DNA from 3 places in the Mesorhizobium sp. M8A.F.Ca.ET.202.01.1.1 genome. Region 3 is predicted to be linked to each of the others. Evidence: predicted binding sites of a transcription regulator. Region 3 holds the regulator's gene; each other region holds the start of a gene.
What was found. Region 3 encodes PhoB, which activates phosphate uptake and scavenging genes when phosphate is short. Its sites were predicted from a motif close to TGTCATNNANCTGTCAT; they were not measured.

Region 1 (9,764 bases), on a different contig from region 3:
TGCGATGGGTGACGGCATTGAGTGCCTGCGGCCGCGTCAGCGTGACGACGCCGGCCCTGCCCATCCTTTCGAAGCGAATTTCGTCGCCTCCACCAAAATCCATCGCCAGAGAATCCTTGTCCCCGCGCCTGCGGGACTGAAGTGCTAAAGGCGGCGCATGGGTGCGTCAATGGCAGCAGCCTGTCGGCCGCGGTCTTGGCGGCACGCGGTGGCCGATGTTAGACGTTGGCAGCCATTACGACAGGCTAAGAGCCGGATAGTGAGCCATATGCCGCAGTTTTTGCGCCTTGTCCTTGTACTGAGTTGCCTGTCTGCGTCGTGGGCAACCAATGTCCCCGCCAAGGCAACCGACCTCGGCGATCTTTACCAATCGCAGACCATCGTCACCGGCCAGGGTGAAGAAAACCGTCAGCTCGGCTTCAGGACTTGCCTCGACAAGGTCCTCGTCCGTGTTTCGGGCGATCAGCGGCTGCTTGCCAGATGCGAAATGGACGCGCTGCGCGACAAGGCCGGCAGCTTTGTCGACTCGTTCCGGTACCGCGACCGGCTGGAAGGCATTCCGATCCATGACGAGCAAGGCACGCATGACCGGCCGCATGACCTCACCTGCCTCTACAAGCCTGATGTGATCGACAAGGTGCTGGCGTCGCTCGGCGGCAAACCCTGGCTTGGCGAGCGGCCGACGCTCACCGTCTTTCTCACGACCGAACAGGGCGCTCGGCATTTCGCACTGACGGCCGAGGAAAAGCGTGGCGAGACGATGCGCGAATCCTTCGTCAATGCCACCGGTCCAACACTGATGCATGTCGTCTTTCCGAAGGCCGCGCAGCTTGGGGACCTGAGCGAAGAAGCGTTGCGCGCGGCCGACATGGCAAGGCTCGATCGGCTGGCCAAACAGGCCGGTGGCGCCAGAGCGCTCGCCGGCAGCATCGTATGGAGCGACAAGGAATTCGGCTGGATCGCCGATTGGCGGCTGGCCGATCACGGCAAGACCTATCGTTGGCAGGTGCGTGGGGTCAGCTTCGACGAGGCGTTCCGTGTCGCCATCGGAGGCGCGGCGCAGATCCTTTCGGGTAATGGGCAGCCCTGACCCAATAGGCGTGGTGGGACAGCGCTGTGGCAGCTTTGACCCCTGGCACAAACGTGTCGCATTGGTCAGCACCAGGGGCTCGTGGTAAAAGCCGTAGATCCGGAGTTTTGGCCATGAACAAATTCACCCCAGCAAAACCTGCCGGCGCGCGCAGCGTCGACGACGTCACCGGCAGCCGCCGCCTGCGCCGCATGCGCAAGGCCGACTGGTCGCGCAGGCTCGTGCAGGAGAACCGGCTTTCGGTCGACGACCTGATCTGGCCGATCTTCGTCGTCGAGGGCAGAAATGTCCGCGAACCGATCGCCGCCATGCCCGGCGTTTTCCGCCTTTCGGTCGACCTTGCCGTCAAGGAAGCCGAACGCGCTGCCAAGCTCGGCATTCCGGCACTAGCCACTTTCCCCAATGTCGATCTCGGCCTGCGCGACCAGACAGGCTCGCACATCCTCGACCCGGAAAACATCATCAACCGCGCCACCCGCGCGATAAAGGACGCGGTGCCCGAGATCGGCATCATCACCGATGCCGCGCTCGACCCGTTCACCAGCCATGGCCATGACGGCATCCTGCGCGACGGCATCATCGTCAATGACGAAACCGTGGAACAGGTCGCGGCGGCTGCCGTCATCCAGGCGGCGGCCGGTGCCGACATCATCGCGCCTTCGGACATGATGGACGGCCGTATCGGCGCCATCCGCGACGCGCTCGACGCCAACGGTTTTCAGGACGTGGCGATCATGTCCTACGCCACCAAATTCGCCTCGGCCTTCTACGGCCCCTATCGCGAGGCGGTCGGCACCGCCGGGCTGCTCAAGGGCGACAAGAAGACCTACTATATCGACCACGCGAATTCGGACGAGGCGGTGCGCGAGGCGGAACAGGACATCGCCGAGGGCGCCGACATGCTGATGGTCAAGCCCGGCCTGCCCTATCTCGACATCATCCGCCGGCTGAAGGACGAATTCCAGATGCCGACCTTCGCCTACCAGGTGTCGGGCGAATATTCGATGATCAAGGCGGCGGGTGCAAATGGCTGGATCGATGGCGAGAAGGCGATGCTGGAATCGCTGCTCGCCTTCAAGCGTGCCGGCTGCGATGGCATCCTGACCTATTTCGCGCCCGAAGTGGCTGTGATGCTGAAGGGCTAGCCCCGACTTCCCGGGCAATGCCTTTCAGTAGGTGTCACCACTCTTTCGATCGGTCGGCGGTTCCTTCGAATTCCCGCTGACAAAAACCGGCAGCTGCAGCTATGATAGTCGCACGGCCGGAGGCGGCCGGCAGCCCGCACCTCGGACAAAGAGGTATGGCGAACGCCTCCAGAGGATGCTCCCTGACCCGTTTCACCGTCGGGCGAAGGCGTCGGCAATGCGGGCACTGACGAAGGCTTCGCCGTGACCCGAGGAAACGGACATACTTGCCTATCGCGATGCCAAGACCATGGCGAAAGCCATGCGGGAGGCGCTTGCCGCCCGCGACCTGACGATCAGCCACAGTGACGCCCTGGAGATCGTCGCGCGCCAGTTTGGACTGGCGAGCTGGAATATTCTGTCGGCGAAGATCGAAGCGCGGCCTGCCGGCCAAGACAAGATCGTCTTCGAGCGAACCGCGCCGATCGTTCGCATCGTCGACGTCGCCAAGGCGCACGAATTCTACCTAGGCTTCCTCGGCTTCACCGTGGACTGGGAGCACCGCTATGGGGAAAGTTCCCCTATCTATACCCAAGTCTCGCGTGGCGACCTTGCACTGCACCTGTCCGAACATGCGGGCGACGCGACGCCTGGCGGCAACATGGTCGTTTATATGACAGGCATCCGCGACTTCCACAAAGAGCTTGCCGGCAAGGAGTACCGCTACATGAATCCCGGCCTGGAGCATGAAGACGGCCGGCTGACGGTGGAGGTCATCGACCCGTTCAGCAACCACATCCGCTTCATGGAACTGACGGGCGAATGAGCTGATATCGTGGCGGCCTGGGCGGCCGTCACTGGCCGTCCGGGCCGATCGCTAAAAACAGTCCCGACATCGCCTGGCGGCAAAGGTCCGGATACATACTTTCGATCCGAAAATACCGCTTGCAATTCGCAATCAGTTTGCTAAAAGAAAACCACTTGCAAATTACAACTGGTTATCGAGGAGGTCTTCATGTCAAAACTTCGTGTCAACGCGTTTACCCTCTCGCTCGACGGCTATGGCGCCGGTCCTGATCAGGATCTGCAAAATCCCCTCGGCATCGGCGGAGGATCCTTGCACAAGTGGTTTTTCGACACCCGCACCTTCCGCAAGATGGTGCTCGGACAAGATGGCGGCACCACCGATACCAACGAGGCGTTCGCGGCGCGCAGCTTCGAGAATGTCGGCGCCTGGATCCTGGGTCGCAACATGTTCGGGCCGATCCGCGGAGAATGGCCTGACGACAAGTGGAAGGGCTGGTGGGGCGACAACCCGCCCTACCATGTGCCGGTTTTCGTGCTGACGCACCACAGGCGGGGATCGATCACAATGGAAGGCGGCACCACCTTTCACTTCGTCACCGACGGCATCCATTCGGCGCTCGAGCAGGCGAGATCGGCGGCTGGCGGCAAGGACGTGCGGGTCGGCGGCGGCGTCGATACGATCCGCCAGTATCTCCAGGAGAGGCTGATCGACGAGATGCACCTGGCGATTTCGCCGGTGCTGCTTGGCCGGGGCGAGAACCTTTTTGCCGGCCTCGACATGCCCAAGCTTGGCTACGCGTGCACCGAACAGGTGGCGACGGCGCTGGCCACGCACGTGGTTATCAAGCGGGCTTAAGCTCGGCGCCGCCCCTCATCCGCCTGCCGGCACCTTCTCCCCGTGAACGGGGAGAAGGAAAGGTCACTCAATATTTCTCCGGCACGTAAAGCTCGCGCGGCAGGACCTGGCGTTCGTATTCCGGGTTGAAAACGCGCTCCGGCAGCGTGATCTCCTCGTGCGGCACCTCTTCATATGGCAGCTGCTTGAGCAGATGGTCGATGCAGTTCAGGCGTGCCCGCTTCTTGTCGTTGCCCTCGACGATGTACCAGGGCGCTTCGGGAATGTTGGTGCGGGCGAAGGTTTCTTCCTTGGCCTTGGTGTACTGCTCCCAGCGCACCCGCGACTGTAGGTCCATCGGCGACAGTTTCCACTGCTTCATCGGATCGTGGATGCGCATCAGGAAGCGCATCTGCTGTTCCTCATCGGTGATCGAGAACCAGTATTTGACCACGGTGACGCCGGAGCGCACCAGCATGCGCTCGAACTCCGGCACGTCGTGGAAAAACTCCTCGACCTGATCGGGGCTGGCGAAGCCCATCACCCGCTCGACGCCGGAGCGGTTATACCAGGAGCGGTCGAATAGCACGATCTCGCCGCCTGCGGGCAAATGCGGGACATAGCGCTGGAAATACCATTGCGACTTCTCGCGTTCGGTCGGCGCCGGAAGCGCCACGACGCGACAGATACGCGGATTGAGCCGCTGGGTGATACGCTTGATGACGCCACCCTTGCCGGCGGAATCGCGGCCCTCGAAAATCACCACCAGTTTCTTCTTGTGATAGGCGACCCAGGATTGCAGCTTGATCAATTCGGACTGAAGGGTGATCAGGTCGCGAAAATACTGCATGCGATCGATCGAAGGCGGATGCGAGTTCTTGTAGATCTTGGCGATCTCCATCGACAGCGCCGGTTCCGACAATTCGAGTTCATAATCTTCGTCGAGCGTGTCGGCGAGTTCGGCTTCAAGCCAGTCCTTGGCAGGGGAATTCTGTCTTAGCTCGGTCATATCAACTGCTCCGCTTGCAAGCCTGTCGGTTCCCTGGAGCGTCCCCAAATTGCTGCCAGCGGCCGGGAATGGAAACACCTGAGCCGACTTCAATATAGGCCGGCGGTGACGGTTTTATTGCAGCCCGGGCGCGATTTGCCGCCGGTGCAAATTTCGCGACGCATGATCGATCGGCGTCATCGCATGGCGACAAGCCGACCGAATTGTCCTACAAATCCCCGGTCGCGTTCCAGGCCTGCCCTTGGCGGCACGCCTCTTCAACAAAATCGCGAGGATCTGACATGGAATACCGCACCCTTGGCCGTTCCGGCCTGAAGGTTTCGACACTGACGCTTGGCACAATGACCTTCGGCGGCGCCGGGCCTTTCGCTGCGGTCGGCAACAGCGATCTCGCCGAAGCAAAGCGGATGATCGACATGTGCATCGACGCCGGCATCAACCTCATCGACACCGCGAATGTCTATTCGAACGGCCTGTCGGAGGAGATCATAGGCGAAGCGCTCGGCGGCAAGCGCAAGAACGACGTGCTGATCGCGTCCAAAGCCCGGATGCGGATCGGCAAGGGCCCGAACGACGAAGGCCTGTCGCGCCATCATCTGATCCGCGAATGCGAGAGAAGCCTGAAGCGATTGAAGACCGATGTCATCGACATCTATTTCGTCCACCAGTGGGACGGCCTCACCCCACTCGAGGAAACCGTTGCCGCGCTCGACACTTTGGTCAGCCAGGGCAAGGTGCGCTACATCGGCTGCTCCAACTATTCGGGCTGGCAGGTGATGAAGGCGCTTTCCATCAGCGACAGCCGCCACCAGCAACGCTTCATCACCCAGCAGATCCACTATACGCTGGAAGCGCGCGAGGCCGAGTACGAGCTGCTGCCGATCTCGGTCGACCAGGGGCTGGGCGTGCTGGTCTGGAGCCCGCTCGCCGGCGGCCTGCTGTCGGGTAAATACCGCCGCGACAGCCCGACCGCGCGCCAGCTTGCCGGCTGGTCCGAGCCGCCGATCCGCGACGAGGACCGGCTCTGGCGGATCGTCGATGTGCTGGTCGAGATCGGCAGGGATCGTGGTGTTTCGGCGGCACAGGTGGCGCTCGCCTGGCTGCTCGGCCGCCCTGCCGTCTCCTCGCTGGTGATCGGCGCCCGCAATGACGTCCAGCTGAAGGACAATCTCGCGGCCGCCGCCCTGGAGCTCGGCACCGAGGAACGCCAGCGTCTCGACGCCGTAAGCCGGCCGCCCCTGCTCTACCCCTACTGGCATCAGCAACTGACAGCGAAGGATCGCTTCGGCCCCGCCGATCTGGTTCTCGACCGCAGCGATATCTGATCAGCGTCAGGTCGAGAGCGAGAGCTAGCTCTCGATGAACCGCCAGAGTTCGGGATCGGGTTCGATCTGGCCGCCGAGCACGAAATATTTGTAGAGGACGAGCAGGGAGATCGCCTGCTCGTCCCGTTCATTGGAAAATTTGCGGCAGTAGGCATTGGCCGTGGCGATGATGCGCTCCGCCGCGGCCGGATGCCGTTCGAAATAATCTACCTTTTCACGGAGATCGGAGAAGTCCGGGTCGAGCGGCGCATAGTGGACTCCAGCCTCGAGCTGGCTCTCGCCAAACCATGTCTCGTAGGTCGGCGGCGGCATCAGACAGAGCGAGTTGGAGTTCATGATCCATTTGAGGTTGGTCGCCACGTCATTGCCCTCCAACGAGACGATGTAGCGATAGCGCAGGTGCTGGCTGATGCTGAGGAAGGGCTTGCTGTACGCAGCCGGTGCATTGCGCTTGTGCGAACCGACGTCGCAGAACGGCAAGTCGCGCGCGACATCCAGGAACCGTGTCCGGATCGGATTGTTGAGGTCGCCGCGCCAGACCACAGCCGGGCGTTTGTCGGTGAAGACGACGGCGTCGGTGGGCATGTGAAAATGGCGGAACTTATTGAACTTCATCACGACGGCGTTGCCGTTGTCGGCGCGGATCGGCCGGTCCTTGACGAGCGTCGGCAGCTCGGGCACGCCTTTTACGTCGCCGAACTTCAGGTCGATGAGCAGTGACGGATCGAAATAGCGGGCAAATTCCTTCAGGTCGTAATAGTACATGCTCGGTTCAAAAGGCAGCTGGTCGATACGCACGGCATCCGGGCTTGGCCTAAAAGCGTCCTGCAGCTTGTTGTAGTGATTCAGCCGTCGGCGCACGGCCACATCCGAGAGCCTGGCCTGTTCCAGGCGGCCCGCCAACCGTCGTCGGAAGATCGCCTGGGGTGCGATATCGCGGATCACGTTTCGCGCGTAGTAAAAGACCTTTGCGGTCGTTCGTTTTATGGTGGCCATCGTTCTTTTGATCAGAGATAAACGCGATTAAACAAATGACGGCCGGGACGGTTCCCTCGGCATGATCGCATGATTGGGCCACGCAATCCAGCGCTGCCCGAACACGTGGCAGCCGGCCGAGACGAGGTGCCCGGCAACTAGCCCGTTATGTAGCGCCACACCTCGGCATCAGGTTTGATCTGGCCCGAGAGCACGAAGTATTTGTAGAGCACCAGCAGAGAGATCGCCTGTTCGGTCCGCTCGTCGTCGAATGTCCGGCAATAGGCATTCGCGGCGGCGATGATGCGCTCCGCCTTGGCCGGATTCCGCTCGAAATAGGCCACATGGTCCGCAAGGTTCGAGAAATCCGCCTCGAGCGGCACATAGTGCACATTGGCTTCGAGCTGCCGCTCCGCGAACCATGTCTCATAAGTCGGCGGTGGCATCAGGCAAAGTGACTTCGAGTTCATGATCCATTTGAGGTTGGTCGCTACATCATTGCCTTCGAGCGAGACGATGTAGCGGTAGCGCTGGTGCTGGCTGATGCTGAGAAAAGGCTTGGCGTATTCGGCCGGCGCGTTCGGCTTGTGCGAGCCGGCATCGCAGAACGGCAGGCCGCGCACTGCCTTGAGGAATCTTGTCCTGATCGGGTTGTTGAGATCGCCGCGCCAGACCACGGTCGGCAGCTTGTCGGCGAACGCAATAGCGTCAGCCGGCATCTGGAAGTGACGAAACTTGTCGAGCTTCATGATGACGGCGTTCCGGTCGTCATCGCAGATTGGCCGATCCTTGACGATAGCGGGCACCCTAGGCACGTTCCTGACGTCGCCGAATTCGAGGTCGATGAACAAATCCGGATCGAAATAGCGGGCGAATTCCTTCAGGTCGTAATAGTACATGGTCGGCGTGAACGGCAGCTTGCTGATGCGCTTGGCATTGGCGCTTGGCGCGAAACAATCCTGCAGCTTGTTGTAGTAATTCAGCCTGCGGCGCGCCGCCTCACCGGAAAGCCTCGCCCTTTCGAGCCGGCCGGCCAGCCTTGCGCGAAACAGCGTTTGCGGAGCGACATCGCGCACGACGTTTCTCGCATAATAGAAAACTCTTGCGGCGGTCCGCGAAATTGTGGCCATCGGTCACTTGATCAAAACAAACAGGCAGCTCTCAATTCATTGGCGCCCCGCATTTCCTACATCATTGTGGCGCCCATCTGGCAAGCCCCCGCATCTCTTCCAGCAAGCACCCAGGCATTGTCGCTTCAGCTGTTGTGTTTGACGGCTAATGCTCCTAGGCAGGTTCAGGGCCGCAAGGCAGTGATAAAAGGAGCCGATATGGCGCGAGCACCCAACTACGATCAGGAACGCAAGGAGCGTGACCGCCAGAAAGCGGCCAAGAAGGCTGAAAAGCTGGCCGCCAAGGTTGCCGCCCGCGAACGTTCGAAGCCCGAGACCGAGACCGAGACGGAGACCAAAACCGAGGAGTAACGGCATGCGGCCCGCGAATGCGGGCCGTGCCTCAATCCGAATTGTCGGTATCAGCCTAGGTCAGGCTGGCGCCTTGTCACTGATGAAAACATCCACCTCCCGCGCCGCGGCGATGAAAGCGCGTCGGGCATTCATCGCCGGCTTGTCGCCGGCGAGTGCGTCGTGGCAGGCCTGCAGCGCCGCACGATGCTTGGCGCTGCGCTTGCCGGGCCAGCTGTTGAGCAGGTAATCGGAAGCTTCCCTTGCCGAACGCAAGAGCTGAGTGCTTCCCGCCGTGACGGACTTGACGGTCACGGGTGTTTCAAACCGATTGTTTTCCATTGCCGCTCTTACGCCATCGGCTTGCTTGAAGCGAGGCCGAAAGTGCTCTTCACGTCAGATGCGGCCTGTTTTCCGGCGAATGCTGCCCTGCATCGACCGCACTAGGCGGCGACGACGGCAAATCCCCTGGCGCGAAGGCCACGTCGGTCGTTGGCAAGCGACGTCACCAGCCGGTCACGGCTGCCGACGATGTGGGCCGACAGCAGCCGCGTGGCTTCATCGGCCTGGCCAAGGCGTGTCGCGGCAAGGATGGCGCGATGTTCGAGCCAGGCACGGCCAAGGGCCGTTTCGTCACGCACTTCCAGCCAGCGGGCGCGCGACAGCCGCGTCATGGCGTCACGAACCGCCCGGAACAGGAATTCGTTGCCGGAGAGCCGCGCCAGCTCGATGTGAAAATCCATGCCGACACGATGCCATTCCTCGCGCGGGGTATTTTCGTCGCAGGAATCGAGCATCGCCTCGATGACATCGATCGCGCTCTTGTCGGCTTGCCCGCACGTCAGCCGCAGCGCGGCGACCTCGACCGCCTCGCGATAGACCGCGATCTGCTCGAGCTCGGCCAGGTTGATGGGCGAGACCGTCCAGCCGCGCCCGTCCCTGCCGACCAGCCCCTCGGTCTCCAGCCGCAGAAGTGCCGCCCTGACCGGCGTGCGCGAGGCGCCGAAACGGCCTTCGATCCAGCGTTCGGTCAGCCGCTCTCCCGGCCCGACCTCGAGAGCCAGGATCATCTCGCGAAGCTGCCGTTCGACATTCTGCATCTGCGACATCGCGCGTCCTTTCCGAAGCCGCATTGACAG
Region 2 (9,764 bases), on a different contig from region 3:
AAGTCGAACTCGCCGCTGATGCCCGGTTCCAGTTGCTGGCCGCTGTCGCCCAGATCGTAGCTCAGCACCGGATTGTCGAAACAGGCCAGCATCAGATGCGCGTCGCCTTTCGGCCCGCCGCAGACGGAGGCGGTCAGCACGCTGCCGCCCTCGTCTTCCTCCATCTTGGCGCTCCAGCCGCAGGACGCGGCAAGAACCGGCTGCACGCCGAGCAATGCCGCCAAGGCGCCAGCGGCAACGAAATATCTTCTCATGACTCCCCCTTCGGGCATTTGCAGCACCCGCCGGCAGCATATAGGAAAAGCCGCTGAATGGCATTGCCGTCCGGCAAGGGCCGCGCGCCTTGGAGAGAGCGGTGTCGAGAGCCTGTGTTCGCCTGTGTCTTCTGACCGCCGCCCTGGTGGCCTTGCCGCTCGCCGCGCGGGCCGAATGGAAGCCGGTTGAGAAGGTCGAGACTTATGCCATTTCAGGCCAGTCCGGACCGGAACTCTACCGGTCGATCGGGGAGAACGGGCCGAATGTCGGCGTCGGCCGCGCCATCGCCCACACCAATTTCAAGCTGACCTGGACCAGGGATTATCAGCCGCGTGCCGGAGCCTGCGTGCTGGTCTCGGCCAAGCCCAGGCTCATCATCACCTACACCTTGCCCAGCCCTTCCTCGCCGCTGCCTTCAGCCATCCAGAAGAACTGGGAGGTTTTCCTCGCCGGGGTCAGCGCCCACGAAAAGGTGCATGGCGCGACCATTGTCGACATGGTGCGCAAGATCGAGGCGGTCACAGTCGGCCTGACCGTCGCGGATGACCCCAAATGCAGCAAAATCCGGGCCGAGATGACCAGACGCCTGGCCGCGCTCTCGCAGGCGCAGCGCCAGGCAAGCCGCGATTTCGACCGCGTCGAACTCGGCCAGGGCGGCAATCTGCAGAAGCTCATTCTTGCCCTGGTGAATGGCGGCTGAGAACGGCCACCGCGCCACACGGCGCGGCGGCATGACCGCGGTCCGCTCTACCGGCTCAGCTCCAGCGCCGCGCTCAGATCCCCCATCGGCGGTTCGCCATTGGCGGCCAGCGCCTTGTCGCGGGCGACGATGCCGGTCAGCACCGGCAGGTCGTAGCGCGCGGTGATGAAGCGCAGGATCGACGTCGTGTCGTACTGGGTGTGGTCTACCGTGCCCATCCTCGCATAGGGCGAGACGATGAAGGCCGGGATGCGGTTGCCCGGGCCCCAGCGGTCGGCCTTGGGCGGCGCGACGTGATCCCAGAAGCCGCCATTCTCGTCATAGGTGACGACCACCAGCATGTGGCCCCATTGCGGGCTCTTCTCCAGATGCGCGACGACGTCGGCCAGATGCTGGTCGCCGCTGGCCACGTCGGCATAGCCGCCATGTTCATTGAGATTGCCTTGCGGCTTGTAGAAACTCACCGAGGGCAGCTTGCCGTCGTCGATCGCCTTGATGAACTCGGCGCCATCCAGGCCACCGTCCCGCAGATGCTCGGCCCGCGCGGCGGTGCCGGGTGCGTAAGCGGCGAAATAGTTGAAGGGCTGGTGGTGGAACTGGAAGTTCGGCACCGGCGTCGCGTTCTTGCCGTCCAGCGTTGCCTGCCAGGCGCCGGCGTACCAGGCCCAGTCGACGCCCTTCAGCGACAGGAGATCGCCGATGGTGATGTCGTGCTGCGGCGGCAGCGTGGTCGGCGCGGCCGGGTCGGCCAGCGCCTTGTCGCCGCCCTCGGCCGGTTTGTTGGCGCTCGGCTGATAAGGCGGCTGCATGGTGTTGACGGCATGGAAATCGGGTGTGATGGCGCCGTCATTGACGAATTTCGGCACGCCGCCGAGCGCCGATGCCGGCGAATTGTCGGCGACCTTCAAGGACGTGCCGTCGGCATCGACCACGGCGATCTGGCCCTTGATCGGACTGGTGTCGGCGTGCGGGTAGACCGGCGTACAGGCGCAGGCGAGCTGGAAATGGTTGAGGAAGGAGCCGCCGAAGGCGCCCTGGAAGAAATTGTCGGCCAGCACGTATTTCTTCGCCACCTGCCACATCGGCAGGCTCGAGCCGTCATAGTGGCCCATGACGAGGCCGCCGGAATCGGCCCAGGCGACGAATTTGTCGTTCTTCCCGCCGTCGATCTGCATCTGCTCCTGGTAGAAGCGGTGCCACAAGTCGTGGGTGATGACGTTGGTGTCCTCATGGAAGCCCTTGGGATCGTCAATGGCGAAGGCGGCGTTGGCGAGATGCGCGGTCTCGGCCTCCGTCACCACGGGCGTGACGCCCTTGCCGGTCAGCCCGCCCCAGGCCGGCGGCAATTCGGTCAGCGGCTTGCCGTCGCGGTCGAGCTGGCGCGGCTGGTCGGCCGAGACATTGGCCAGGCCATTGGCGCCGGGGAAGCCGCCATAGAGATTATCGAAGCTGCGGTTTTCGGCATAGATGACGACGACGGTGTCGATCTTGTCGAAGCCGGGAGGGGCGGCATGGGCGGCCGCCAGGGGAAGCAGGGCCGAACCGGCCAGACCGAAGGAAGTGAAGAGCTTGAGCCTCGTCATGGGAAGACCTCGTGGCTTGACTGTGGCTAGAGGGGTGCGGGAACGATAGGGCAGCTAACGTGGCTGCCTTGTCACCTTTGTGACAGCCGCCGCCACGGCGAACACGGTTTCGTGAGCACTGGAGCCGGTCATCAATCCGTTGCACTGCGTTCTTATTGCCAGGCCAAAGCGGACCATGCCCCATGACCAGAAGACGATGGAAAATTCGGGCGATCGCCATTGCCGCGATCTCGACCTTTGGCCTTGCCGCGCCCGCGAATTCGGCGGGGCCGGATGGCTTCCATCCCGGCCCACTGTCGCGCGCCGAAGCCTTCGCGCGCGCCAAGGCGCTGACCGCCTTGGGGCAAAAAATGTTCTTCGACCCCTCGCTCTCGGCCTCGGGCAAGCAGGCCTGCTCGTCCTGTCATGATCCTAGCCATGCTTTCGGGCCGGCCTCGGCCACGCCGGTCGAAATGGGCGGGCCAAACCTCGACCAGCCCGGCGTGCGCGCCGTGCCATCGCTGCGTTATCTCCAGGCCGCGCCCGCCTTCACCGAGCATTTCCATGATTCCGAGGACGAGGGCGACGAAAGCGTCGACAACGGTCCGACCGGCGGCCTGACCTGGGACGGCCGCGCCGACCACGGCAAGGACCAGGCGAAAATCCCCCTGCTCTCGCCCTTCGAGATGGCCAACAAGGGTGCCGGGGCGGTCACCGCCGCCTTGCGCAAGTCGGCCTATGCCGGCGAGTTCAAGACGGTGTTCGGGCAGGATGTCTTCAACCATCCCAACGATGCCTTCGACGCCGCCGCCGAGGCGCTCGGCACGTTCGAGCAGAGCGCGGCCGATTTCTATCCCTATTCCAGCCGCTACGACGCCTTCCTCGCCGGCAAGGCGACGTTGTCGACGCAGGAGCTGCATGGTCGCGCTCTGTTCGAGGACGAGAAAAAAGGCAATTGCGCCAGTTGCCATCTCAGCGAACCCGCCAATGACGGCGAGCCGCCGCAATTCACCGATTTCGGCCTGATCGCCATCGCCGTGCCTCGCAATCCCGCCATTCCGGCCAATGCCGACCCGGCCTATGCCGATCTCGGCCTGTGCGGCCCGCTGCGCACAGATTTTCACGGCCGCACCGACTATTGCGGTCTGTTCAAGACGCCGACGCTGCGCAACGTCGCGCTGCGCAGGAGCTTCTTCCACAATGGCGAGTTACACACCTTGCGCGACGCGGTCGCCTTCTACGCCAGCCGCGATACCGATCCCGGCCGCTGGTATCCCAAGAATGCCGACGGCACGGTGAGGAAATATGACGACCTGCCAAAGGCTTACTGGCCGAACTTGAATCAGGACCCCTTCGGCGGCAGGAGACCTGGCGGCAAGCCGGCGCTGACGGATGCCGAGATAGACGACATTGTCGCGTTCCTGCAGACGCTGACGGATGCAGACCAAGTGGCAGCGAAATAACCTGAGACGCCGCGGGACAGCGCCCCCCTCTGTCCTGCCGGACATCTCCCCCACGAGGGGGGAGATCAGCTTTGATTGCGGCTCTCGCCCATTGTTTCAACGTTCCAAAAAGGCGCGGGGCGCCAACACTGCAATCTCCCCCCTTGTAGGGGAGATGTCCGGCAGGACAGAGGGGCGCGCGAAGGAACACGACGCCCCTTAATATGTCACAGCGCCCGGATAACGCCCCCATCCACGCGGATACTCTGCCCCGTAATATAGCCCGCCCCTTCCGACGCCAGGAAAGCGATGGTCGCGGCGATCTCCTCCGATGTGCCGTAGCGTTGCATCGGCACGTTGTCGCGGCGCTCTTCGGTTGCTGGCAGGCTGTCGATCCAGCCGGGCAGCACATTGTTCATGCGCACATTGTCCGATGCATAGGTGTTGGAAAAAATCTTGGTGTAGGCGGCAAGGCCGGCGCGGAACACGGCCGAGGTCGGGAACATCGCGTTCGGCTCGGCCACCCAGGCGGTCGAGATGTTGATGATGGCGCCGCCCTTCTGCTTGACCATGTGCGGCGCCACGATGCGCACCGGCCGGATGACGTTCATCAGATAGACGTCCATGCCGGTGTGCCACTGCTCGTCGCTGATCTCGAGGATCGGCGCGCGCGGCCCGTGGCCGCCGCTGTTAACCAGCACGTCGATGCGCCCAAAGCGCTCCAGCGTCAGGTCGGCGAGCCGCTGCAGGTCGTCATTCGACTGGTTTGAGCCGGTGACGCCGAGCCCTCCCAGGTCCTTGGCCAGCGCCTCGCCCTTGCCCGACGAGGACAGTATGGCGACCTTGAACCCGTCCGCCGCCAGCCGCTTGGCCGCCGCCGCCCCCATGCCGCTGCCGCCGGCAACGATGACGGCTGTCTTTTCTGAGCTCATGGATTTTCCTTTTTGGGTTGGCGGGAGTCGCGGTTTCAGCGGTCCTATAGCCGGTTTCGCCAGGCAGTTCGAACCAGAAAGACTGAATCGATCTGCAAAAAACTTGGGCGGGTGGCGCTGCCCTCATTTGCCCTGCCGGGCATTTCTCCCCGTATAGTGACGGGGGGAAAGAAGCCGGTCGCAACGCCGGCGCCCTTACTTGCGACGTTGGGGATTGGCGAAATCATCCGCCACAGCCCCCCTCTCCCCGTCACTTTACGGGGAGAGGATGCCGGCAGGCAGGTGAGGGGCAGCGCCGACATCAGCCGATTGCAACCGACGCGGCCAATCGCCCCCTACCCCTCCACCGTCTCCAGCACGGAAAGCAGCGTCCCTTCCATGTCGGGCTCGTCGCCGGAGCAGACGCACAGTATCTCTGCGTCGCCCTCGCCCACCGACAGGTAGGCGTGGCCCATGGTGGAATCGATGTAGACGCTCTCGCCCACTTTCAGCCGCACCGGCGCGTACTGGTCGGTGTGCAGTTCGATCTCGCCCTTGAGCACGATCAGGAATTCCTCCCCAGCATGCCTGGTCAGCGGGCCGAATTCCTGCGGCGTGCGGGCGCGCGCATAGGCGTGGATGGGCACCATGCGCTTGCGCACCAGATCGGTGGCCAGATACCGGTAGTCGTAGTTGCGGGTCAGCTGGCGCAGCGTGTTGGACTGCGAGGTCACCGAGCGGCGGGTGCGTGCCGCGGGCTGCTTGCGGTCGCCGCTGAGCAGCTCCGTCACATGGATGCCGAGCCCCTCGCAGATCTGCAGCAGCTTGTCGTAGCTCAGCGACATCTGGTCGTTCTCGACCTTGGACAGCGTCGACACCGCGACGCCGGTGAGAGTGCTGACCTCCTGCAAGGTCCACCCATGTCTCTTTCTCAGGGCACGCAGACAATCACCGAGGTTCGGTTGCTCCGACATTGTCAGCTCCATGGCGCGGCAGCCGGGCCGCTTGTCCGCCCTAGGTAGTCGAACTCCCGACCGCCATCAACAACACCAACAATTTTCTTATACGCTAAATATTGACTGGATACGAAATTATTTTTACGACTGGAGGATGCGGTCGAACTCCCCCGGAAAGATCATCGTCATCGGTGGCGGCATTGCCGGCCTCTCGCTTGCCGCCGAGATGGCGGACTGGGCCGAAGTCACCGTCATCGAGCGCGAACCGCATCTCGGCTACCATGCCAGCGGCCGCTCCGCCGCCCTGTTCAGCGAGACCTATGGCAACCGCCTGGTGCGCGCGCTGACGCTGGCCAGCCGGCAGGCAATAGCCGACGGCGGCTTCGCCGCCCATCGGCGCGGCGCATTGCATGTCGGCTGGACGGGTGACGACGCTGCCATCGACCGGCTGGCCGGCGAATTGCAGGCGCTGGTGCCCAGCGTGCGCCGCCTGTCGGCGGCCGAGCTTCACGCGCTGGTCCCGGTCATAGCCAGGGAAGCCACCTGCGGCGGCGTTTACGAGCCGGACGCGGTGGATGTCGACACGGGCAAGATGCTGGCGGCAAGCGCCTCGGCGCTGAAAGCCGGCGGCGGCATCATCCGCACCGGCGAGGAAGTCCGCGCCATCTCGCCCGACGGCCGCGGCCTGCGGGTGGAAACGAGCGCCGGGGTCTACTCGGCAGACATCGTCGTCAACGCCGCCGGCGCCTGGGTCGATGTCGTCGCCGGCCTGGCCGGTCTTTCCGGCCTCGGCTTCCAGCCGAAACGGCGCACCGCCTTCCTGTTCGATGCGCCCGCCGGGGCGGACATATCCAACTGGCCGCTGGTGGTCGACCTGCACGAACAGTTCTATTTCAAGCCGGATGCCGGCAGGCTGATCGGTTCGCTTGCCGACGAAACCGATTCAGAGCCTTGCGACGCCTGGCCGGAAGACATCGACGTCGCCATCGCGGTCGACCGCATCGAGCAGGCAACGTCGATGCGCATCGGCCGTCCGTCGACGCCATGGGCGGGCCTGCGCACCTTCGCGCCCGACCGCACGCCTGTCGCCGGCTTCGACCCGCGCCTGCCCGGCTTCTTCTGGCTCGGCGGCCAGGGCGGCTACGGTTTTCAGGTGTCGCTGACACTGGCCAGGATGAGCGCGGCGCTGATACGCGGCGAGCCCCTGCCCGCGGATGCCGCGGCGGCGCTCGGCGTCACCGCCGCGGCGCTGGCGCCCGACCGCTTCCTTGCCCCGGCAGCGGCGCCATGAAATTCAGGCCCTTCCCTCAACCCGTAAAGTGTCATCAGGAGCGTTTGCGATGAAATCCACCGTTCTGCGCACAGTGCTTGCCCCGTCCCTTCTGGTTTCGTCCCTTCTGGCCTGGTCCGTCCTTCTCGGCGGGCAGGCCTATGCCAAGACCCTGGTCTATTGCTCGGAAGCCAATCCCGAGACCTTCAACCCGGCGATCGGCATCGCCGATTCCACCATGGACGCAGCCGCCAAGACGATCTTCAACCGGCTGGTCGAGTTCAAGGCGGGCACGACGGAGGTGGGACCGGCGTTGGCCGAAAGCTGGGATGTTTCGCCCGATGGCAAGACCTACACCTTCCATCTCAGGCACGGCGTGAAATTCCAGTCGAACGAGCATTTCACGCCCTCGCGCGACTTCAACGCGGACGACGTGCTCTACACCTTCAACCGCCAGCGCGACGCCGACAATCCCTACCACAAGCTCGGCGGCGGCGCTTACGAGTACTTCAACGCACTGGGCATGGGCACGCTGATCGACAAGATAGACAAGGTCGACGACCACACGGTGCGCTTCACGCTGACGGCTCCCAACGTCACCTTCCTGGCCGGGCTGGCGCTCGACTATCTCTCCATCCTGTCGCTGGAGCAGACGCAAAAGATGGTCGCGGCCGGCACACCCGAACTGATCGACAGCATGCCTGTCGGCACCGGCCCGTTCGTGCTTCAGGCCTATGTTCCCGACAGCCAGGTCCGCTACGCCGCCAACAAGGATTACTGGCGCGGCGCGCCGAAGATCGACACGCTGGTCTTCGCCGTCACGCCCGAGCCGACCACCCGCGTCGAGCGCATCAAGGCCAATGAATGCCAGGTCGCCGCGCCGCCGCCGCCAAGCGCGGTCGCCGATCTGCGCGGCGACCCCGACATCACGGTGCTCGATCTCAAGGGCCAGAACATCGGCATCCTCGGCTTCAACGTCGACCACCAGCCGCTGGGCGACGTGCGCGTGCGCATGGCCTTGGCAAAGGCCATCGACCGCAAGGCGATCGTCGAAGCGGTCTATGCCGGCGCCGGCACCGTAGCCGGCAGCGTCGTGCCGCCGGCACAGCTCGGAGCCGTCACCGATGCCGGCATCGACTATGATCCCGATGGCGCCAAGAAGCTGCTGAAGGAGGCCGGCCACGAAAGCGGCCTCAAGATCAGCCTGTGGGCGATGCCGGTGTCGCGCCCCTACAACCCCAACGCCAAGCGCATGGCCGAGATGATCCAGGCCGACTGGGCAAAGGTCGGCGTGCACTCGGAGATCGTCAGCTTCGAATGGGGCGAATATCTCAAGCGCACCGCGGCGGGCGAACAGGACACGTTCCTGCTCGGCGGCAGCAGCGACAATGGCGACCCCGACAACATGCTGAGCTATCTCCTGTCCTGCGACGGCGTGAAGGGCGGCTCCAACCGCTCGCGCTGGTGCGACAAGGATTTCGAAAAACTGCTGGACGAAGGCCGCGTCGCCGCCGACCCGAAAGAACGCGCCGCGATCTACGGCAAGGCGCAGGCGATCCTGAAGGCCGAGGTGCCGGTGGCGCCGATCGCCCATTCGATGGTGGCGATCCCGATCCGCAAGAGCGTGCTGAATTATGTGCTCGACCCCTTCGGCCGGCAGAATTTCGCTGCGGTCGATATGGCGGAATAGAGCGGAGCGCCGCCCTTCCCTTCTCCCCTTGTGGGAGAAGGTGGCCTCGCGAAGCGAGGTCGGATGAGGGGTGTTCCAGGGAACGCCAACGCCTCACTCCGTCACGCACCCCTCATCCGTCTCGGCGCTGCGCGCCGATCCACCTTCTCCCACAAGGGGAGAAGGAAAAAAGGAAAGCGAGACATCCATGACAAAGAACCTGAACGCCCTACTCGACACCTACCTCGCCGACGGCGCTGTCGGTGCTTCGCTCGCCTATGCCAAGGGTGGCTCAACACCAACGGCCCTTACCGCCGGCCTCGCCGACCGCGCGCATGGCACCCCTGTCAATTCAGACCAGCTGTTCAAGATCGGCAGTTGCACCAAGACCTTCGTCGCCGCCGCCCTGGTCAAGCTCACCGAGACCGGCAAGCTCGACCTTGGCGCGCCGATCTCCTCCTGGTTCGCGGACCTGCCCGGCGCCAAAGACATTTCGGTGCGGCAGCTGATCAACCATCGCAGCGGCCTGCCGGAATTCGAATATTACATTCCGATGGACCCGGGCCGGCAATGGACGCCGCGACAGCTGGTCGACATCGCCTTCGCCTCCGACAAGCAGAAGGCGCCGGGCGGACCCGCCGTCTACAACAACACCGGCTATGTCCTGGCCGGCATGGTGATCGAGGCCGTCACCGGCCAGCCGCTGGGCGCCTATGTCAGAAGCGCGATCCTTGACCCGCTTGGCCTGAAGAACACCTGGTCGCCGGCGACCGAACCCTTCCCGGAAACATCGATGGTGCGCGGCTATTACCACCGGCCGCCGCCGGCGCCGAACGCGCCCACCGACATCGCCTCGGGCGGCGAGATGTGGCGCATGGACGGCGTGCTGCCCTATTCCGACGAGCTGCAGGACTCTTCGGATTCCTTCCCGTTCGGCGCCGCCTATGGCTGCGGCGACATGGTGTCGACGCCATCCGACATGGTGGGCTTCATGCGGGG
Region 3 (9,764 bases):
ACGCCGCGGCTTTGGGCCGCGGCGCCTTCATTTCTTCAAGCGGTCAAACTCAGTTGCAGGCCGCAACGCTGCCGGCGGCGACGCCCGCGCAGACTTCGTCCTTCTTGATCCAGCCGGCGTCGATGACGAGGTTGAGATTATCCTTGGTGATGGCGACCGGGGTCAGGAACAGCGACTTGACGGTGTTGCCGCCAGGCGTCGTGAAGTCCTTCACGCCGGCGATGTCGGTCATCTTCTTGCCGTCGGCGAGCTGCGAGGCGATCTCGGCGGCGTTCTTGCCGAGTTCACGCGCGTCCTTCCACACCGACACGGTCTGGGTGCCGAGCGCGATGCGGTTGAGCGCGGCGTGGTCGCCGTCCTGGCCAGAGACCGGCACGGTGCCGGCGAGCCCCTGCGCCGTCAGCGCCGCGACGACGCCGCCGGCGGTGCCGTCATTGGCCGCGACCACCGCGTCGACCTTGTTGTCATTGGCGGTGAGGAACTGCTCCATGTTCTTCTGGGCGTTGGCGGGCAGCCAGCCGTCCGTATAGGCCTCGCCGACATTCTTGATCTTGCCCGAGTCGATGGCTTCCTTCAGCACTTCCATCGAGCCCGAGAACAGGAAGTCGGCATTCGGGTCGGCACCCGAGCCCTTGATGAAGACGTAGTTGCCTTCAGGCTTCACCTTGAACACTTCGCGGGCCTGCATGCGGCCGACTTCCTTGTTGTCGAAGGTCAGGTAGAAGACGTCCTTGTTTTCGATCAGGCGGTCATAGCCGACGACCGGAATGCCCTCGTCGAGCGCTTTCTGCACCGCCGGACCGATGGCCGAGGCATCCTGCGCCAGGATGATCAGCGAATTGGCGCCCTGCGAAATCAGGCTCTCGACATCGGTCAGCTGCTTGCCGGGATTGGACTGCGCATCGGCGGAAATGTACTTGTCGCCCGCGGCCTCGATCGCCTTCTTCATGGCGGCCTCGTCGGTCTTCCAGCGCTCTTCCTGGAAGTTGGACCAGGAAACGCCGATGACCTTGTCCTTCGCCTGCGCGACCGACACCAGTGTCAGCGACATGGCGACACCCGCCAGGATGGCGGCTGTGAATCTCTTCATGATATCCTCCCTGCGCCGCGTATGGCGCGACCAAACTGGCCCGAAGGCCGGCACAAAGGCTCTATTTTTTCGAGCCTCGAAAAAACACTGGTCCATCGCCAGAACACTGTCAACATCGATTCTGATGGATTTTGAGGTGCCAGAAATTTTTTTTCGAGCCTCGCAATAAATAAATGACAGCACCGGCCGCTTCTGCCAGTGTTTGACCCTGTTGCCGGAGGTATTCGAGGGGGATCAAGAACCGCGGCAGCCGGGAGGGAAAGCATGTCGGTGGGAATCCGCCACGACGATCTGCGCCGGCGCAACCGCGCAATGGTGATTGCAGCCGTGCGCCGGGATGGTCAGCCCTCGCGCACCGAGATCGCCGCCACCACTGGCCTCAGCCACTCGACCATATCGGCGATATCCGCCGACCTGATCGGCGAAGGTATCCTGACCGAAGGCAAGCCGAACGAGGCCGGCTCGCTCAAACGCGGCCGGCCGCAGGTTGGCCTCGGCCTCAACCCCGAGGCCGCGGCTGTGATGACCGTGGTGCTGTCGCTGAATTTCCTATCCGTCGCCGTCATCGATTATGCCGGCCAGGTGGTCGCCGAGGAGCAGCGCCGGCTGGACACGCTGACCATGTCGCGCGAGGCGCTGATCGGCGAATGCACGGCAATAGTGCGCCGCCGCATCGAGGACCCCGATCTCGATATCCGCAGTGTTGCCCGCATCGCGCTGGCGATCCAGGGCATCACCGACACCAAGGCGCGTGCCATGCTGTGGTCGCCGATCACGCCGCAGACGGACATTGCCTTCGCCGACATACTCGAAGCCGAATTCGGCATCCCCGCCACCATGGAGAACGACTGCAACATGATGGCGGTGGCGTTGCGCTGGCGCGACCCTCAACGCTACCGCGACGACTTCATCGCCATCCTGCTCTCGCACGGCATCGGCATGGGCCTGGTGCTCAAGGGCGAACTGTTCACCGGCACCCATTCATCGGGCGGCGAATTCGGCCACATGATCCATCGCCCGGGCGGCGCGCTCTGCCGTTGCGGGCGGCGCGGCTGCGTCGAGGCCTATGCCGGCAACTATGCCATCTGGCGTAATGCCAGGCAGCTTGGCGAGGACGCCGAACCGGTCGCCGATGTCAGCGACGCGCAGATGCGGACACTCGCCGCGACGGCAAGGGAGAAAGACGGACCGGAGCGCGAAGCCTATCGCAAGGCGGGCGAGGCGCTGGGCTATGGGCTGGGCAGCCTGTTCGCGCTGATCGACCCGGCGCCGGTCGCCATGGTCGGTGTCAGTGCCGCCGCCTTCGATCTGATCGAGCCGGCCTTGCGCGAGGCCATCGCCCAGACCGCCGGCGGCCAGCATTCGGAATCGATTTCCTTCGACACCGAGCCGAACGAACTGCCGCTCATCCGCGAAGGCTGCGCCATGCGCGCCTTGACCTTCGTCGACCAGGAGATTTTCGCGCCGGGAGTGCAGGCGAGAGGCAGTGCTGGGAAGAGCGTGGCCTGAGCGAACGCTCCGGTGAATGAATCACCACCAATGCTGGAGGTTGGCCGAGCGCCCTCAAGGTCGTGATCCCTGGGCGGAGCAGCCGCGAAGCGGCGTCGCGGAGACCCTGGGATCCATGCCGTGACCTCGATCGTAGAGTGCAACGGCGCAGAATTCTGCACTGCGGCGACGCGTCGAGGTCCCGGCATGGATCCTCGGGTCTGCGCCGCGTCGCTTCGCTCGCGGATGACGAAGTCAGGGGCGTAGCCGCCCTCGACCTAGTCTTCCCTGATCGCGTAGCCCGCTCCGCGGATGGTGCGGATGACGTCGGGCATGCGGCCATTGTTGACCGCTTTGCGCAGCCGGCCGACATGTACGTCCACCGTGCGCTCGTCGATATAGATCGTCTCGCCCCAGACATTGTCGAGCAACTGGCTGCGCGAGAACACCCGGCCGGGATGGCGCATCATGAATTCGAGCAGCCGGAACTCGGTCGGTCCGAGCCGGATTTCGCTCTTCTTGCGATAGACCCGGTGCGATTCACGGTCGAGCACGATGTCGCCGACCTTGAGCACGCTGGACAGCACTTCCGGCTTGGCGCGACGCAGCAGCGCCTTGACCCGGGCCATGAATTCCGGCGTCGAGAACGGCTTGACCAGATAGTCGTCGGCGCCGGTCGAAAGGCCACGCACGCGGTCGCTCTCCTCACCGCGCGCCGTCAGCATGATGATCGGCAACCTCTCGGTCTCGGGCCGCATTCGCAGGCGCCGACAGAGTTCGATGCCGGAAACCGCCGGCACCATCCAGTCGAGCACCAGGAGGTCGGGCACATTCTCCTGGAGGCGGATCTCGGCTTCGTCGCCGCGCGTCACCACCTCGACCTGATAGCCTTCCGATTCCAGATTGTAGCGGAGGAGCACGCCGAGCGGCTCCTCGTCCTCCACCACCATGATGCGTGGCGCGATCATTGGCAGATCATCCTATCGTCAAGCCGCCGGCGCCGACATCGCCGTCTCGTCCTGCTTAGGACGATTGGCGGGCAGTTGCGTTCCGGTCAGCACATAATACGCATTCTCGGCGATGTTGGTCACATGGTCGCCGATGCGCTCGAGATTCTTGGCGCAGAACAAGAGATGCGTGCAAGCCGTGATGTTGCGCGGATCCTCCATCATGTAGGTCAGCAGTTCGCGGAACACCGAGGTGTATTTGACGTCGATGCGTTCGTCGTCATTCCTGAGCTTGGCGAGGGCGGCGGCATCGCCGGCCGCATATTCCTCGACCACGCCCTGCACCTGGATCAGCACCAGCTGCGCCATGGAATCGATCGAGTGCGACAGGTCGCGCGGCGTGGCGGTGAGGCCGACGGAACCGACGCGCTTGGCGATGTTCTTGGCAAGGTCGCCGATGCGCTCGAGGTCGCCCGCCATGCGGATCGAGCCGACGACATGACGCAGATCGTCGGCCATCGGCTGGCGCTTGGCGATCAGGGTGATGGCGCGGTCGTCGAGTTCGCGCTGGCGCGCATCCATGATGGCGTCGTCGGAGACGACGCGCTGTGCCAGCGCGTTGTCGGAATTCAGCAGAGCCTTGGTGGCGCCGCCGACCATCGTGCCGGCGAGATCGCCCATGTCGCTGATCAGCCTGCTGATCTGTCCGAGATCCTCATCGAAGGCTGCGACTGTGTGTTCGGCCATGATCCTGGTCCTCGTATGCGTGATATCAGCCGAAGCGGCCGGTGATGTAGTCCTGCGTGCGCTTCTCGCGAGGCGACGTGAAGATCTTCTCGGTCTTGTCGAATTCGACCAGTTCGCCCAGATACATGAACGCCGTCTGGCGCGACACGCGCGCCGCCTGCTGCATGTTGTGGGTGACGATGACGATCGTGTAGTCGGCCTGCAGCTCGTCGATCAGTTCCTCGATCTTGGCGGTCGACAGCGGATCGAGCGCCGACGCTGGTTCGTCGAGCAGGATGACTTCCGGCTTCACCGCCACGGTGCGGGCGATGCAAAGACGCTGCTGCTGGCCGCCCGACAGGCTGAGGCCGCTGGCGTTGAGCTTGTCCTTGACCTCGGTCCACAATGCCGCGCGCTTCAGCGCCTGTTCGACACGGCCGTCCATCTCGGACTTGCTGATCTTCTCGTAGAGACGGACGCCGAAAGCGATGTTCTCGTAGATCGACATCGGGAACGGCGTCGGCTTCTGGAACACCATGCCGATCTTGGTGCGCAGGAGATTGAGATCCTGCGAGCGGTCGAGGATGTTCTGGCCGTCGAGCAGCACCTGGCCGTCGGCGCTCTGCTTCGGGTAGAGCTCGTAGATGCGGTTGAAGACGCGCAGCAGCGTCGACTTCCCGCAGCCCGACGGGCCGATGAAGGCGGTGACGCTGCGCTCGGGCAGCGACAGGCTGATATCCTTCAACGCCTTCGACTGGCCGTAGTAGAAGTTGAGGTTCTTGACCTCGATCTTGGCCTTATCCACGGCCACTTCGGGCGTGTTCAACTCGGTGGACAACATCGGTTTCATCTGTCCTCTCTGCGTCCGGTAAGGCTGCGGGCGAAAATGCTCAGGCCGAGAACCGTCAGGGTGATTATGAGTGCGCCGGTCCATGCCAGTTGCTGCCATTCCTCATAGGGGCTGAGAGCGAACTGGAAGATGGTGACAGGCAGGCTGGCCATCGGCGCGTTGAGATTGCTCGACCAGAACTGGTTGTTGAGCGCGGTGAAGAGCAGCGGCGCCGTCTCGCCGGAGATGCGGGCGATGGCGAGCAATATGCCGGTGACGATGCCGGAGAGCGCGGCGCGGTAAGCGACAGATTTGATGACCACCCAGCGCGGCGCGCCGATCGCGGTGCCGGCTTCACGCAGCGCGTTCGGCACCAGGTTGAGCATGTCCTCGGTGGTGCGCACCACGACCGGAATGACCAGGATGGCCAGCGCAACGGCGCCGGCAATGGCGGAGAAATGTCCCATCGGCCGCACCATCAGCTCGTAGACGAACAGGCCGATGATGATCGATGGCGCCGACAACAGGATATCGTTGATGAAGCGCACGATGGTGGTGAGCTTGGAGAAGCGGCCGTATTCGGCCATGTAGGTACCGGCGAGCACGCCGATCGGCGTGCCGACGATCACGGCGATGATCGTCATCACCACGCTGCCGTAGATGGCATTGAGCAGGCCGCCGGCGTCGCCGGGCGGAGGCGTCATTTCGGTGAACACGGCCAGCGAGACGCCGGACAGGCCCTTGTAGAGCAGCGCGCCGAGGATAAGCGCCAGCCAGGCGAGGCCAATGCCGGCGGCGACGACGCACAGCGTCATCATCACGCCATTCCTGCGCTTGCGGCTTTGGTGAAGCGATGCGGCTGTGGACATCGGTCAGGCTCCCGTACGGGCGTCGATGCGCATCAGCATGTAGCGTGCGATGGCAAGGATGAGGAAGGTGATGACGAACAGGATCAGGCCGAGCGCCACCAGCGAGGAGGTGTAGAGATCGCCAACGGCTTCGGTGAATTCGTTGGCGATGGTCGCCGAGATCGTCGTGGCGGGCGCGAACAGCGAAGTCGAGATGCGGTGCGCGTTGCCGATGACGAAAGTGACGGCCATCGTTTCGCCGAGCGCACGGCCAAGGGCGAGCATGACGCCGCCCATGATACCGATCCGGGTATAGGGAATGACCACGCGCCGCGTCACTTCCCAGGTCGTGCAACCGATGCCGTAGGCCGACTCTTTCAGCACCGACGGCACGGTGTCGAACACGTCCTTGGTGATCGAGGTGATGAAAGGCAGGATCATGATGGCGAGGATCATCGCCGAGGTGAGCAGGCCGATACCATAGGGCGGGCCGGCAAACAGATTGTTGAGCCCGGGAACACCATGGAACAGCCAGATGATAAAGGGTTGCACCGTCGTCTGCAGGAACGGTGCCAGCACGAACAGGCCCCAGATGCCGTAGATGATCGAGGGGATGCCGGCGAGCAGTTCGACCGCCATGCCAATCGGGCGCCGCAATGCGCGCGGGCAAAGTTCGGTGAGAAAGATCGCGATGCCAATGCCGAGCGGCACGGCAATCAGGATGGCGATGGCGGATGTGATGATGGTGCCGTAGATGGGCGCCAGCGCACCGAATTTCTCGGTCACCGGGTTCCAGCTTTCCGTGGTCAGAAAGGAGAAGCCGAAGGTCGAGAGCGCTTGCCAGGAACCGGCAAACAACGAGATGGCGACGCCGCCAAGCAGGACCAGAACCAGGATCGCGGCGGCACGGGTCGCCGCATGGAAGATCGTGTCCGTCAGCGCGAAACGTCTGACGATGGCATCGCGCGAGCCCTTGATGGCTGGCAAGGCTTCCTGGACAGCACTCATGTCAAGCTCGGCTCTTTGTGTTGAGAAAAAGGAGCGCCGCGCAAAGCGGCGCTCCTTCGGGTGATGTTACTCGCCAGCGTAGACCGGCTTGCCGCCGGCCTGGATGTCGGCCTTCCACGAAGCCTTGATCAGATCGACGACGCTGTCGGGGATCGACACGTAGTCGAGCGCCTTGGCGGTTTCCTTGCCGTCCTTGTAGGCCCAGGCAAAGAACTTCAGCGCTTCGCCGGTGGCGGCGGCATCGTCCGGAGCCTTGTGGATCAGCACCCAGGTCGAGGCGGCGATCGGCCAGGTGGCGTCGCCGGGCTCGTTGGTGATGATGACGTTGAAGTTCTTGGCAGTCTTGAAGTCGGCATTCGAAGCGGCAGCGCCGAAGGATTCGAGCGACGGCTCGACGACCTTGCCGGCTGCATTCAGCATCTTGGAGTAGGACAGCTTGTTCTGCTTGGCATAGGCATATTCGACGTAGCCGATGCCGCCGTCGGTCTGCTTGACGGTGTTGGCAACGCCTTCGCTGCCCTTGGCGCCGACGCCGGTCGGCCATTCGACAGCCGTGTCCGAACCAACCTTGTCCTTCCAGTCGGGCGAGAGCTTCACGAGGTAGTCGGTGAAGTTGAAGGTCGTGCCCGAACCGTCCGAACGATGCACGACGGCGATCGCGGTCGACGGCAGGGTGAGCGAGGGGTTCAGCGCCTTGATCGCGGCGTCATCCCAGGTGGTGATGGCGCCGAGATAGATCTGGGCCAGCGTCTTGCCGTCAAGGACGAGTTCGCCCGGCTTGATGCCCGTGAGGTTGACGATCGGCACGATGCCGCCCATCACCATCGGGAACTGCACGAGGCCGTTCTTTTCCAGATCGGCGTCGGACATCGGCTTGTCGGTGGCGCCGAAGGTCACGGTCTTGGCGATGACCTGCTTGATGCCGCCGCCCGAGCCGATCGACTGATAGTTGAGGCCGATGCCGGTGTCCTTCTTGTAGGTGTCGGCCCATTTGGCGAACACCGGATAGATGAAGGTCGAGCCGGCGCCGGAAAGGTCAGCTGCCATTGCTGCGGAAAGGGTGAGGGTGGACGCCGCAGCCATTGCAATCGCAACGGCCGCCGAGCGGATGAAATGTCTCATGTGGCCTGCTCCTGTTCGGAAGATGGTCTCTCGGCGCCATTTCCTCCGGCGCCCGCTGAGGCCAATAGCCTTCGATTATAACAGTCGCATGACAGTTTCGTGTCAGCCCGGTAACGCGTCGCCCGCACCGGGAAAGGCGCTGATGCCCGGCGCTCGCGGCCCGGTCCGGGTTTACCGCCGGAATCAGGGGCTTGAGCCGTCCGGCGGCTGGAATCACCCGGGATTCGACCGAGCCTTCCCACGTGAATAAAATCCGGACGGGAGCGCGTTGCTCGCAGCCAGAGCGTGTCATGGCCGGGCCATCGCCAAAAACAGGTCCGTTGGGGTAGGTGACGCTGTTTCTTGCAGGCGGTCGCTGCTCCCGCCCGTAACCGAGAAGAGCGGAATTCGATTTTGCTATTGTTCCGGCTGGAGGCAGCCTTTGATATGGCGCGATCGCACCATAGTCACTGCACGCAGGGGTAGCGGCAAATCCCCTGCTGATTCCCTTGATTTGCCTCGCCGGATCCTGAAATCCGGGCGACGGGGGTGCTATCCCGCGTTGCGGTGGACCTGACGGCCGGCGCCAACCCAGCGCTCGACCTTCTCGAGCAGGGCCCTGGGGCTGATCGGCTTGGGCAGATAGTCGTCCATGCCCGCCTCCAGGCAGCGTTCGCGGTCGCCCTTGAGCGCATGCGCGGTGACGCCGACGATCGGCACATGCGTGCCGGTTTCCTGCTCCAGCAGGCGGATCGCGGCCGTCGCTTCGAGACCGCTCATCTCCGGCATCGAGACATCCATCAGGATCATGCACGGGTTGAGCGTGCCGAAAGCGTCGAGCGCCTTGCGGCCATTGCCGACGATCTCGAAACCATATCCGGTCTCGCCGAGGATCTGGGTGAAGACCATCTGGTTCACCTCATTGTCCTCGGCCACGAGGATATCCAGCCTGTGCCCGCCGACCGTGGCAGGCGGCCTGGGACGAACCGGTGGCGGCTGCAGCTGCGCGCGCTGCTCGGCTACCGCCAGAGACGACCGCAGGGCAACCTCGAGCACCTCGCCCGCTGGCGGCTGAACGGCGTGGCCGCTGGTGGTGTGGCGATGGCGCTGGATGGTCGCGACCAGCGTCTCCAGGAGCGCCGAGGAGCGTGCCGGCTTGATCAATTGCGCGTCGATGCCAAGATCGCGGTAGCTGGTGTTGGCAAGCGACTGGTCGACCGAGGTCAGCATGATGATCGGCGTGTCCGCGAGGCCCTCGGTATTGCGCACGATGCGCGCCATTTCGGCGCCGGTCATCTCGGGCATCTGGTAGTCGAGCACCACGCAGTCGACCGCCACGCCATAAGCTGCCGCGGCGATCAGCACCTTGAGGCCTTCGGCGCCGCTTTCGGCAGCGCAGGAATCGAACGTCCAAGAGGTCATCTGCTCGGTCAGGATGGCGCGGTTGACGGCATTATCGTCGACGATCAGCACGCGTGCGCCGGTCACGTCCACCGGCGTGATGCGCTGCCCGTTCTGCTGCCCGGCCCCGGGCAGCGTCACCGTGAACCAGAAGGTCGATCCCTTGCCCTCGGCGCTCTCGACGCCGATGTCGCCGCCCATCAGGTCGACCAGCCGCGAGGTAATGGCAAGGCCAAGGCCGGTGCCTTCGTGGCGCCTCGTCGACGACGTGTCGACCTGGCTGAATTTCTCGAACACCAGTTTCAGCTTTTCCTCGGGGATGCCGA

Region 1: a site for PhoB is predicted at 4,971-4,987, ahead of ppk2 (polyphosphate kinase 2). Genes of this name have one in related genera too.
Region 2: a site for PhoB is predicted at 2,665-2,681, ahead of EN845_RS10705 (acid phosphatase). Genes of this name have one in related genera too.

Annotation. Positions count from the first base shown of each region.
Region 1 covers NZ_SRUN01000001.1:436,558-446,321, forward strand. Annotated here, with positions in the region: gene EN845_RS02460 (enoyl-CoA hydratase/isomerase family protein) at 1-103, opposite strand, end outside; gene EN845_RS02465 (DUF2066 domain-containing protein) at 269-1,090, shown strand; gene hemB (porphobilinogen synthase) at 1,204-2,235, shown strand; gene EN845_RS02475 (glyoxalase superfamily protein) at 2,498-3,040, shown strand; gene EN845_RS02480 (dihydrofolate reductase family protein) at 3,230-3,877, shown strand; gene ppk2 (polyphosphate kinase 2) at 3,945-4,865, opposite strand; gene EN845_RS02490 (aldo/keto reductase) at 5,147-6,190, shown strand; gene EN845_RS02495 (glycosyl transferase family 90) at 6,215-7,186, opposite strand; gene EN845_RS02500 (glycosyl transferase family 90) at 7,324-8,295, opposite strand; gene EN845_RS02505 (hypothetical protein) at 8,494-8,646, shown strand; gene EN845_RS02510 (DUF982 domain-containing protein) at 8,707-8,967, opposite strand; gene EN845_RS02515 (GntR family transcriptional regulator) at 9,069-9,734, opposite strand.
Region 2 covers NZ_SRUN01000004.1:31,571-41,334, forward strand. Annotated here, with positions in the region: gene EN845_RS10695 (hypothetical protein) at 1-254, opposite strand, end outside; gene EN845_RS10700 (DUF922 domain-containing protein) at 356-955, shown strand; gene EN845_RS10705 (acid phosphatase) at 1,003-2,538, opposite strand; gene EN845_RS10710 (cytochrome-c peroxidase) at 2,721-3,980, shown strand; gene EN845_RS10720 (SDR family oxidoreductase) at 4,187-4,891, opposite strand; gene EN845_RS10725 (XRE family transcriptional regulator) at 5,227-5,844, opposite strand; gene EN845_RS10730 (FAD-binding oxidoreductase) at 5,981-7,117, shown strand; gene EN845_RS10735 (ABC transporter substrate-binding protein) at 7,167-8,786, shown strand; gene EN845_RS10740 (serine hydrolase domain-containing protein) at 8,974-9,764, shown strand, end outside.
Region 3 covers NZ_SRUN01000007.1:224,776-234,539, reverse strand. Annotated here, with positions in the region: gene xylF (D-xylose ABC transporter substrate-binding protein) at 50-1,090, opposite strand; gene EN845_RS17555 (ROK family protein) at 1,355-2,599, shown strand; gene phoB (phosphate regulon transcriptional regulator PhoB) at 2,857-3,546, opposite strand; gene phoU (phosphate signaling complex protein PhoU) at 3,565-4,272, opposite strand; gene pstB (phosphate ABC transporter ATP-binding protein PstB) at 4,298-5,101, opposite strand; gene pstA (phosphate ABC transporter permease PstA) at 5,098-5,949, opposite strand; gene pstC (phosphate ABC transporter permease subunit PstC) at 5,953-6,936, opposite strand; gene pstS (phosphate ABC transporter substrate-binding protein PstS) at 7,003-8,058, opposite strand; gene EN845_RS17520 (PAS domain-containing protein) at 8,590-9,764, opposite strand, start outside.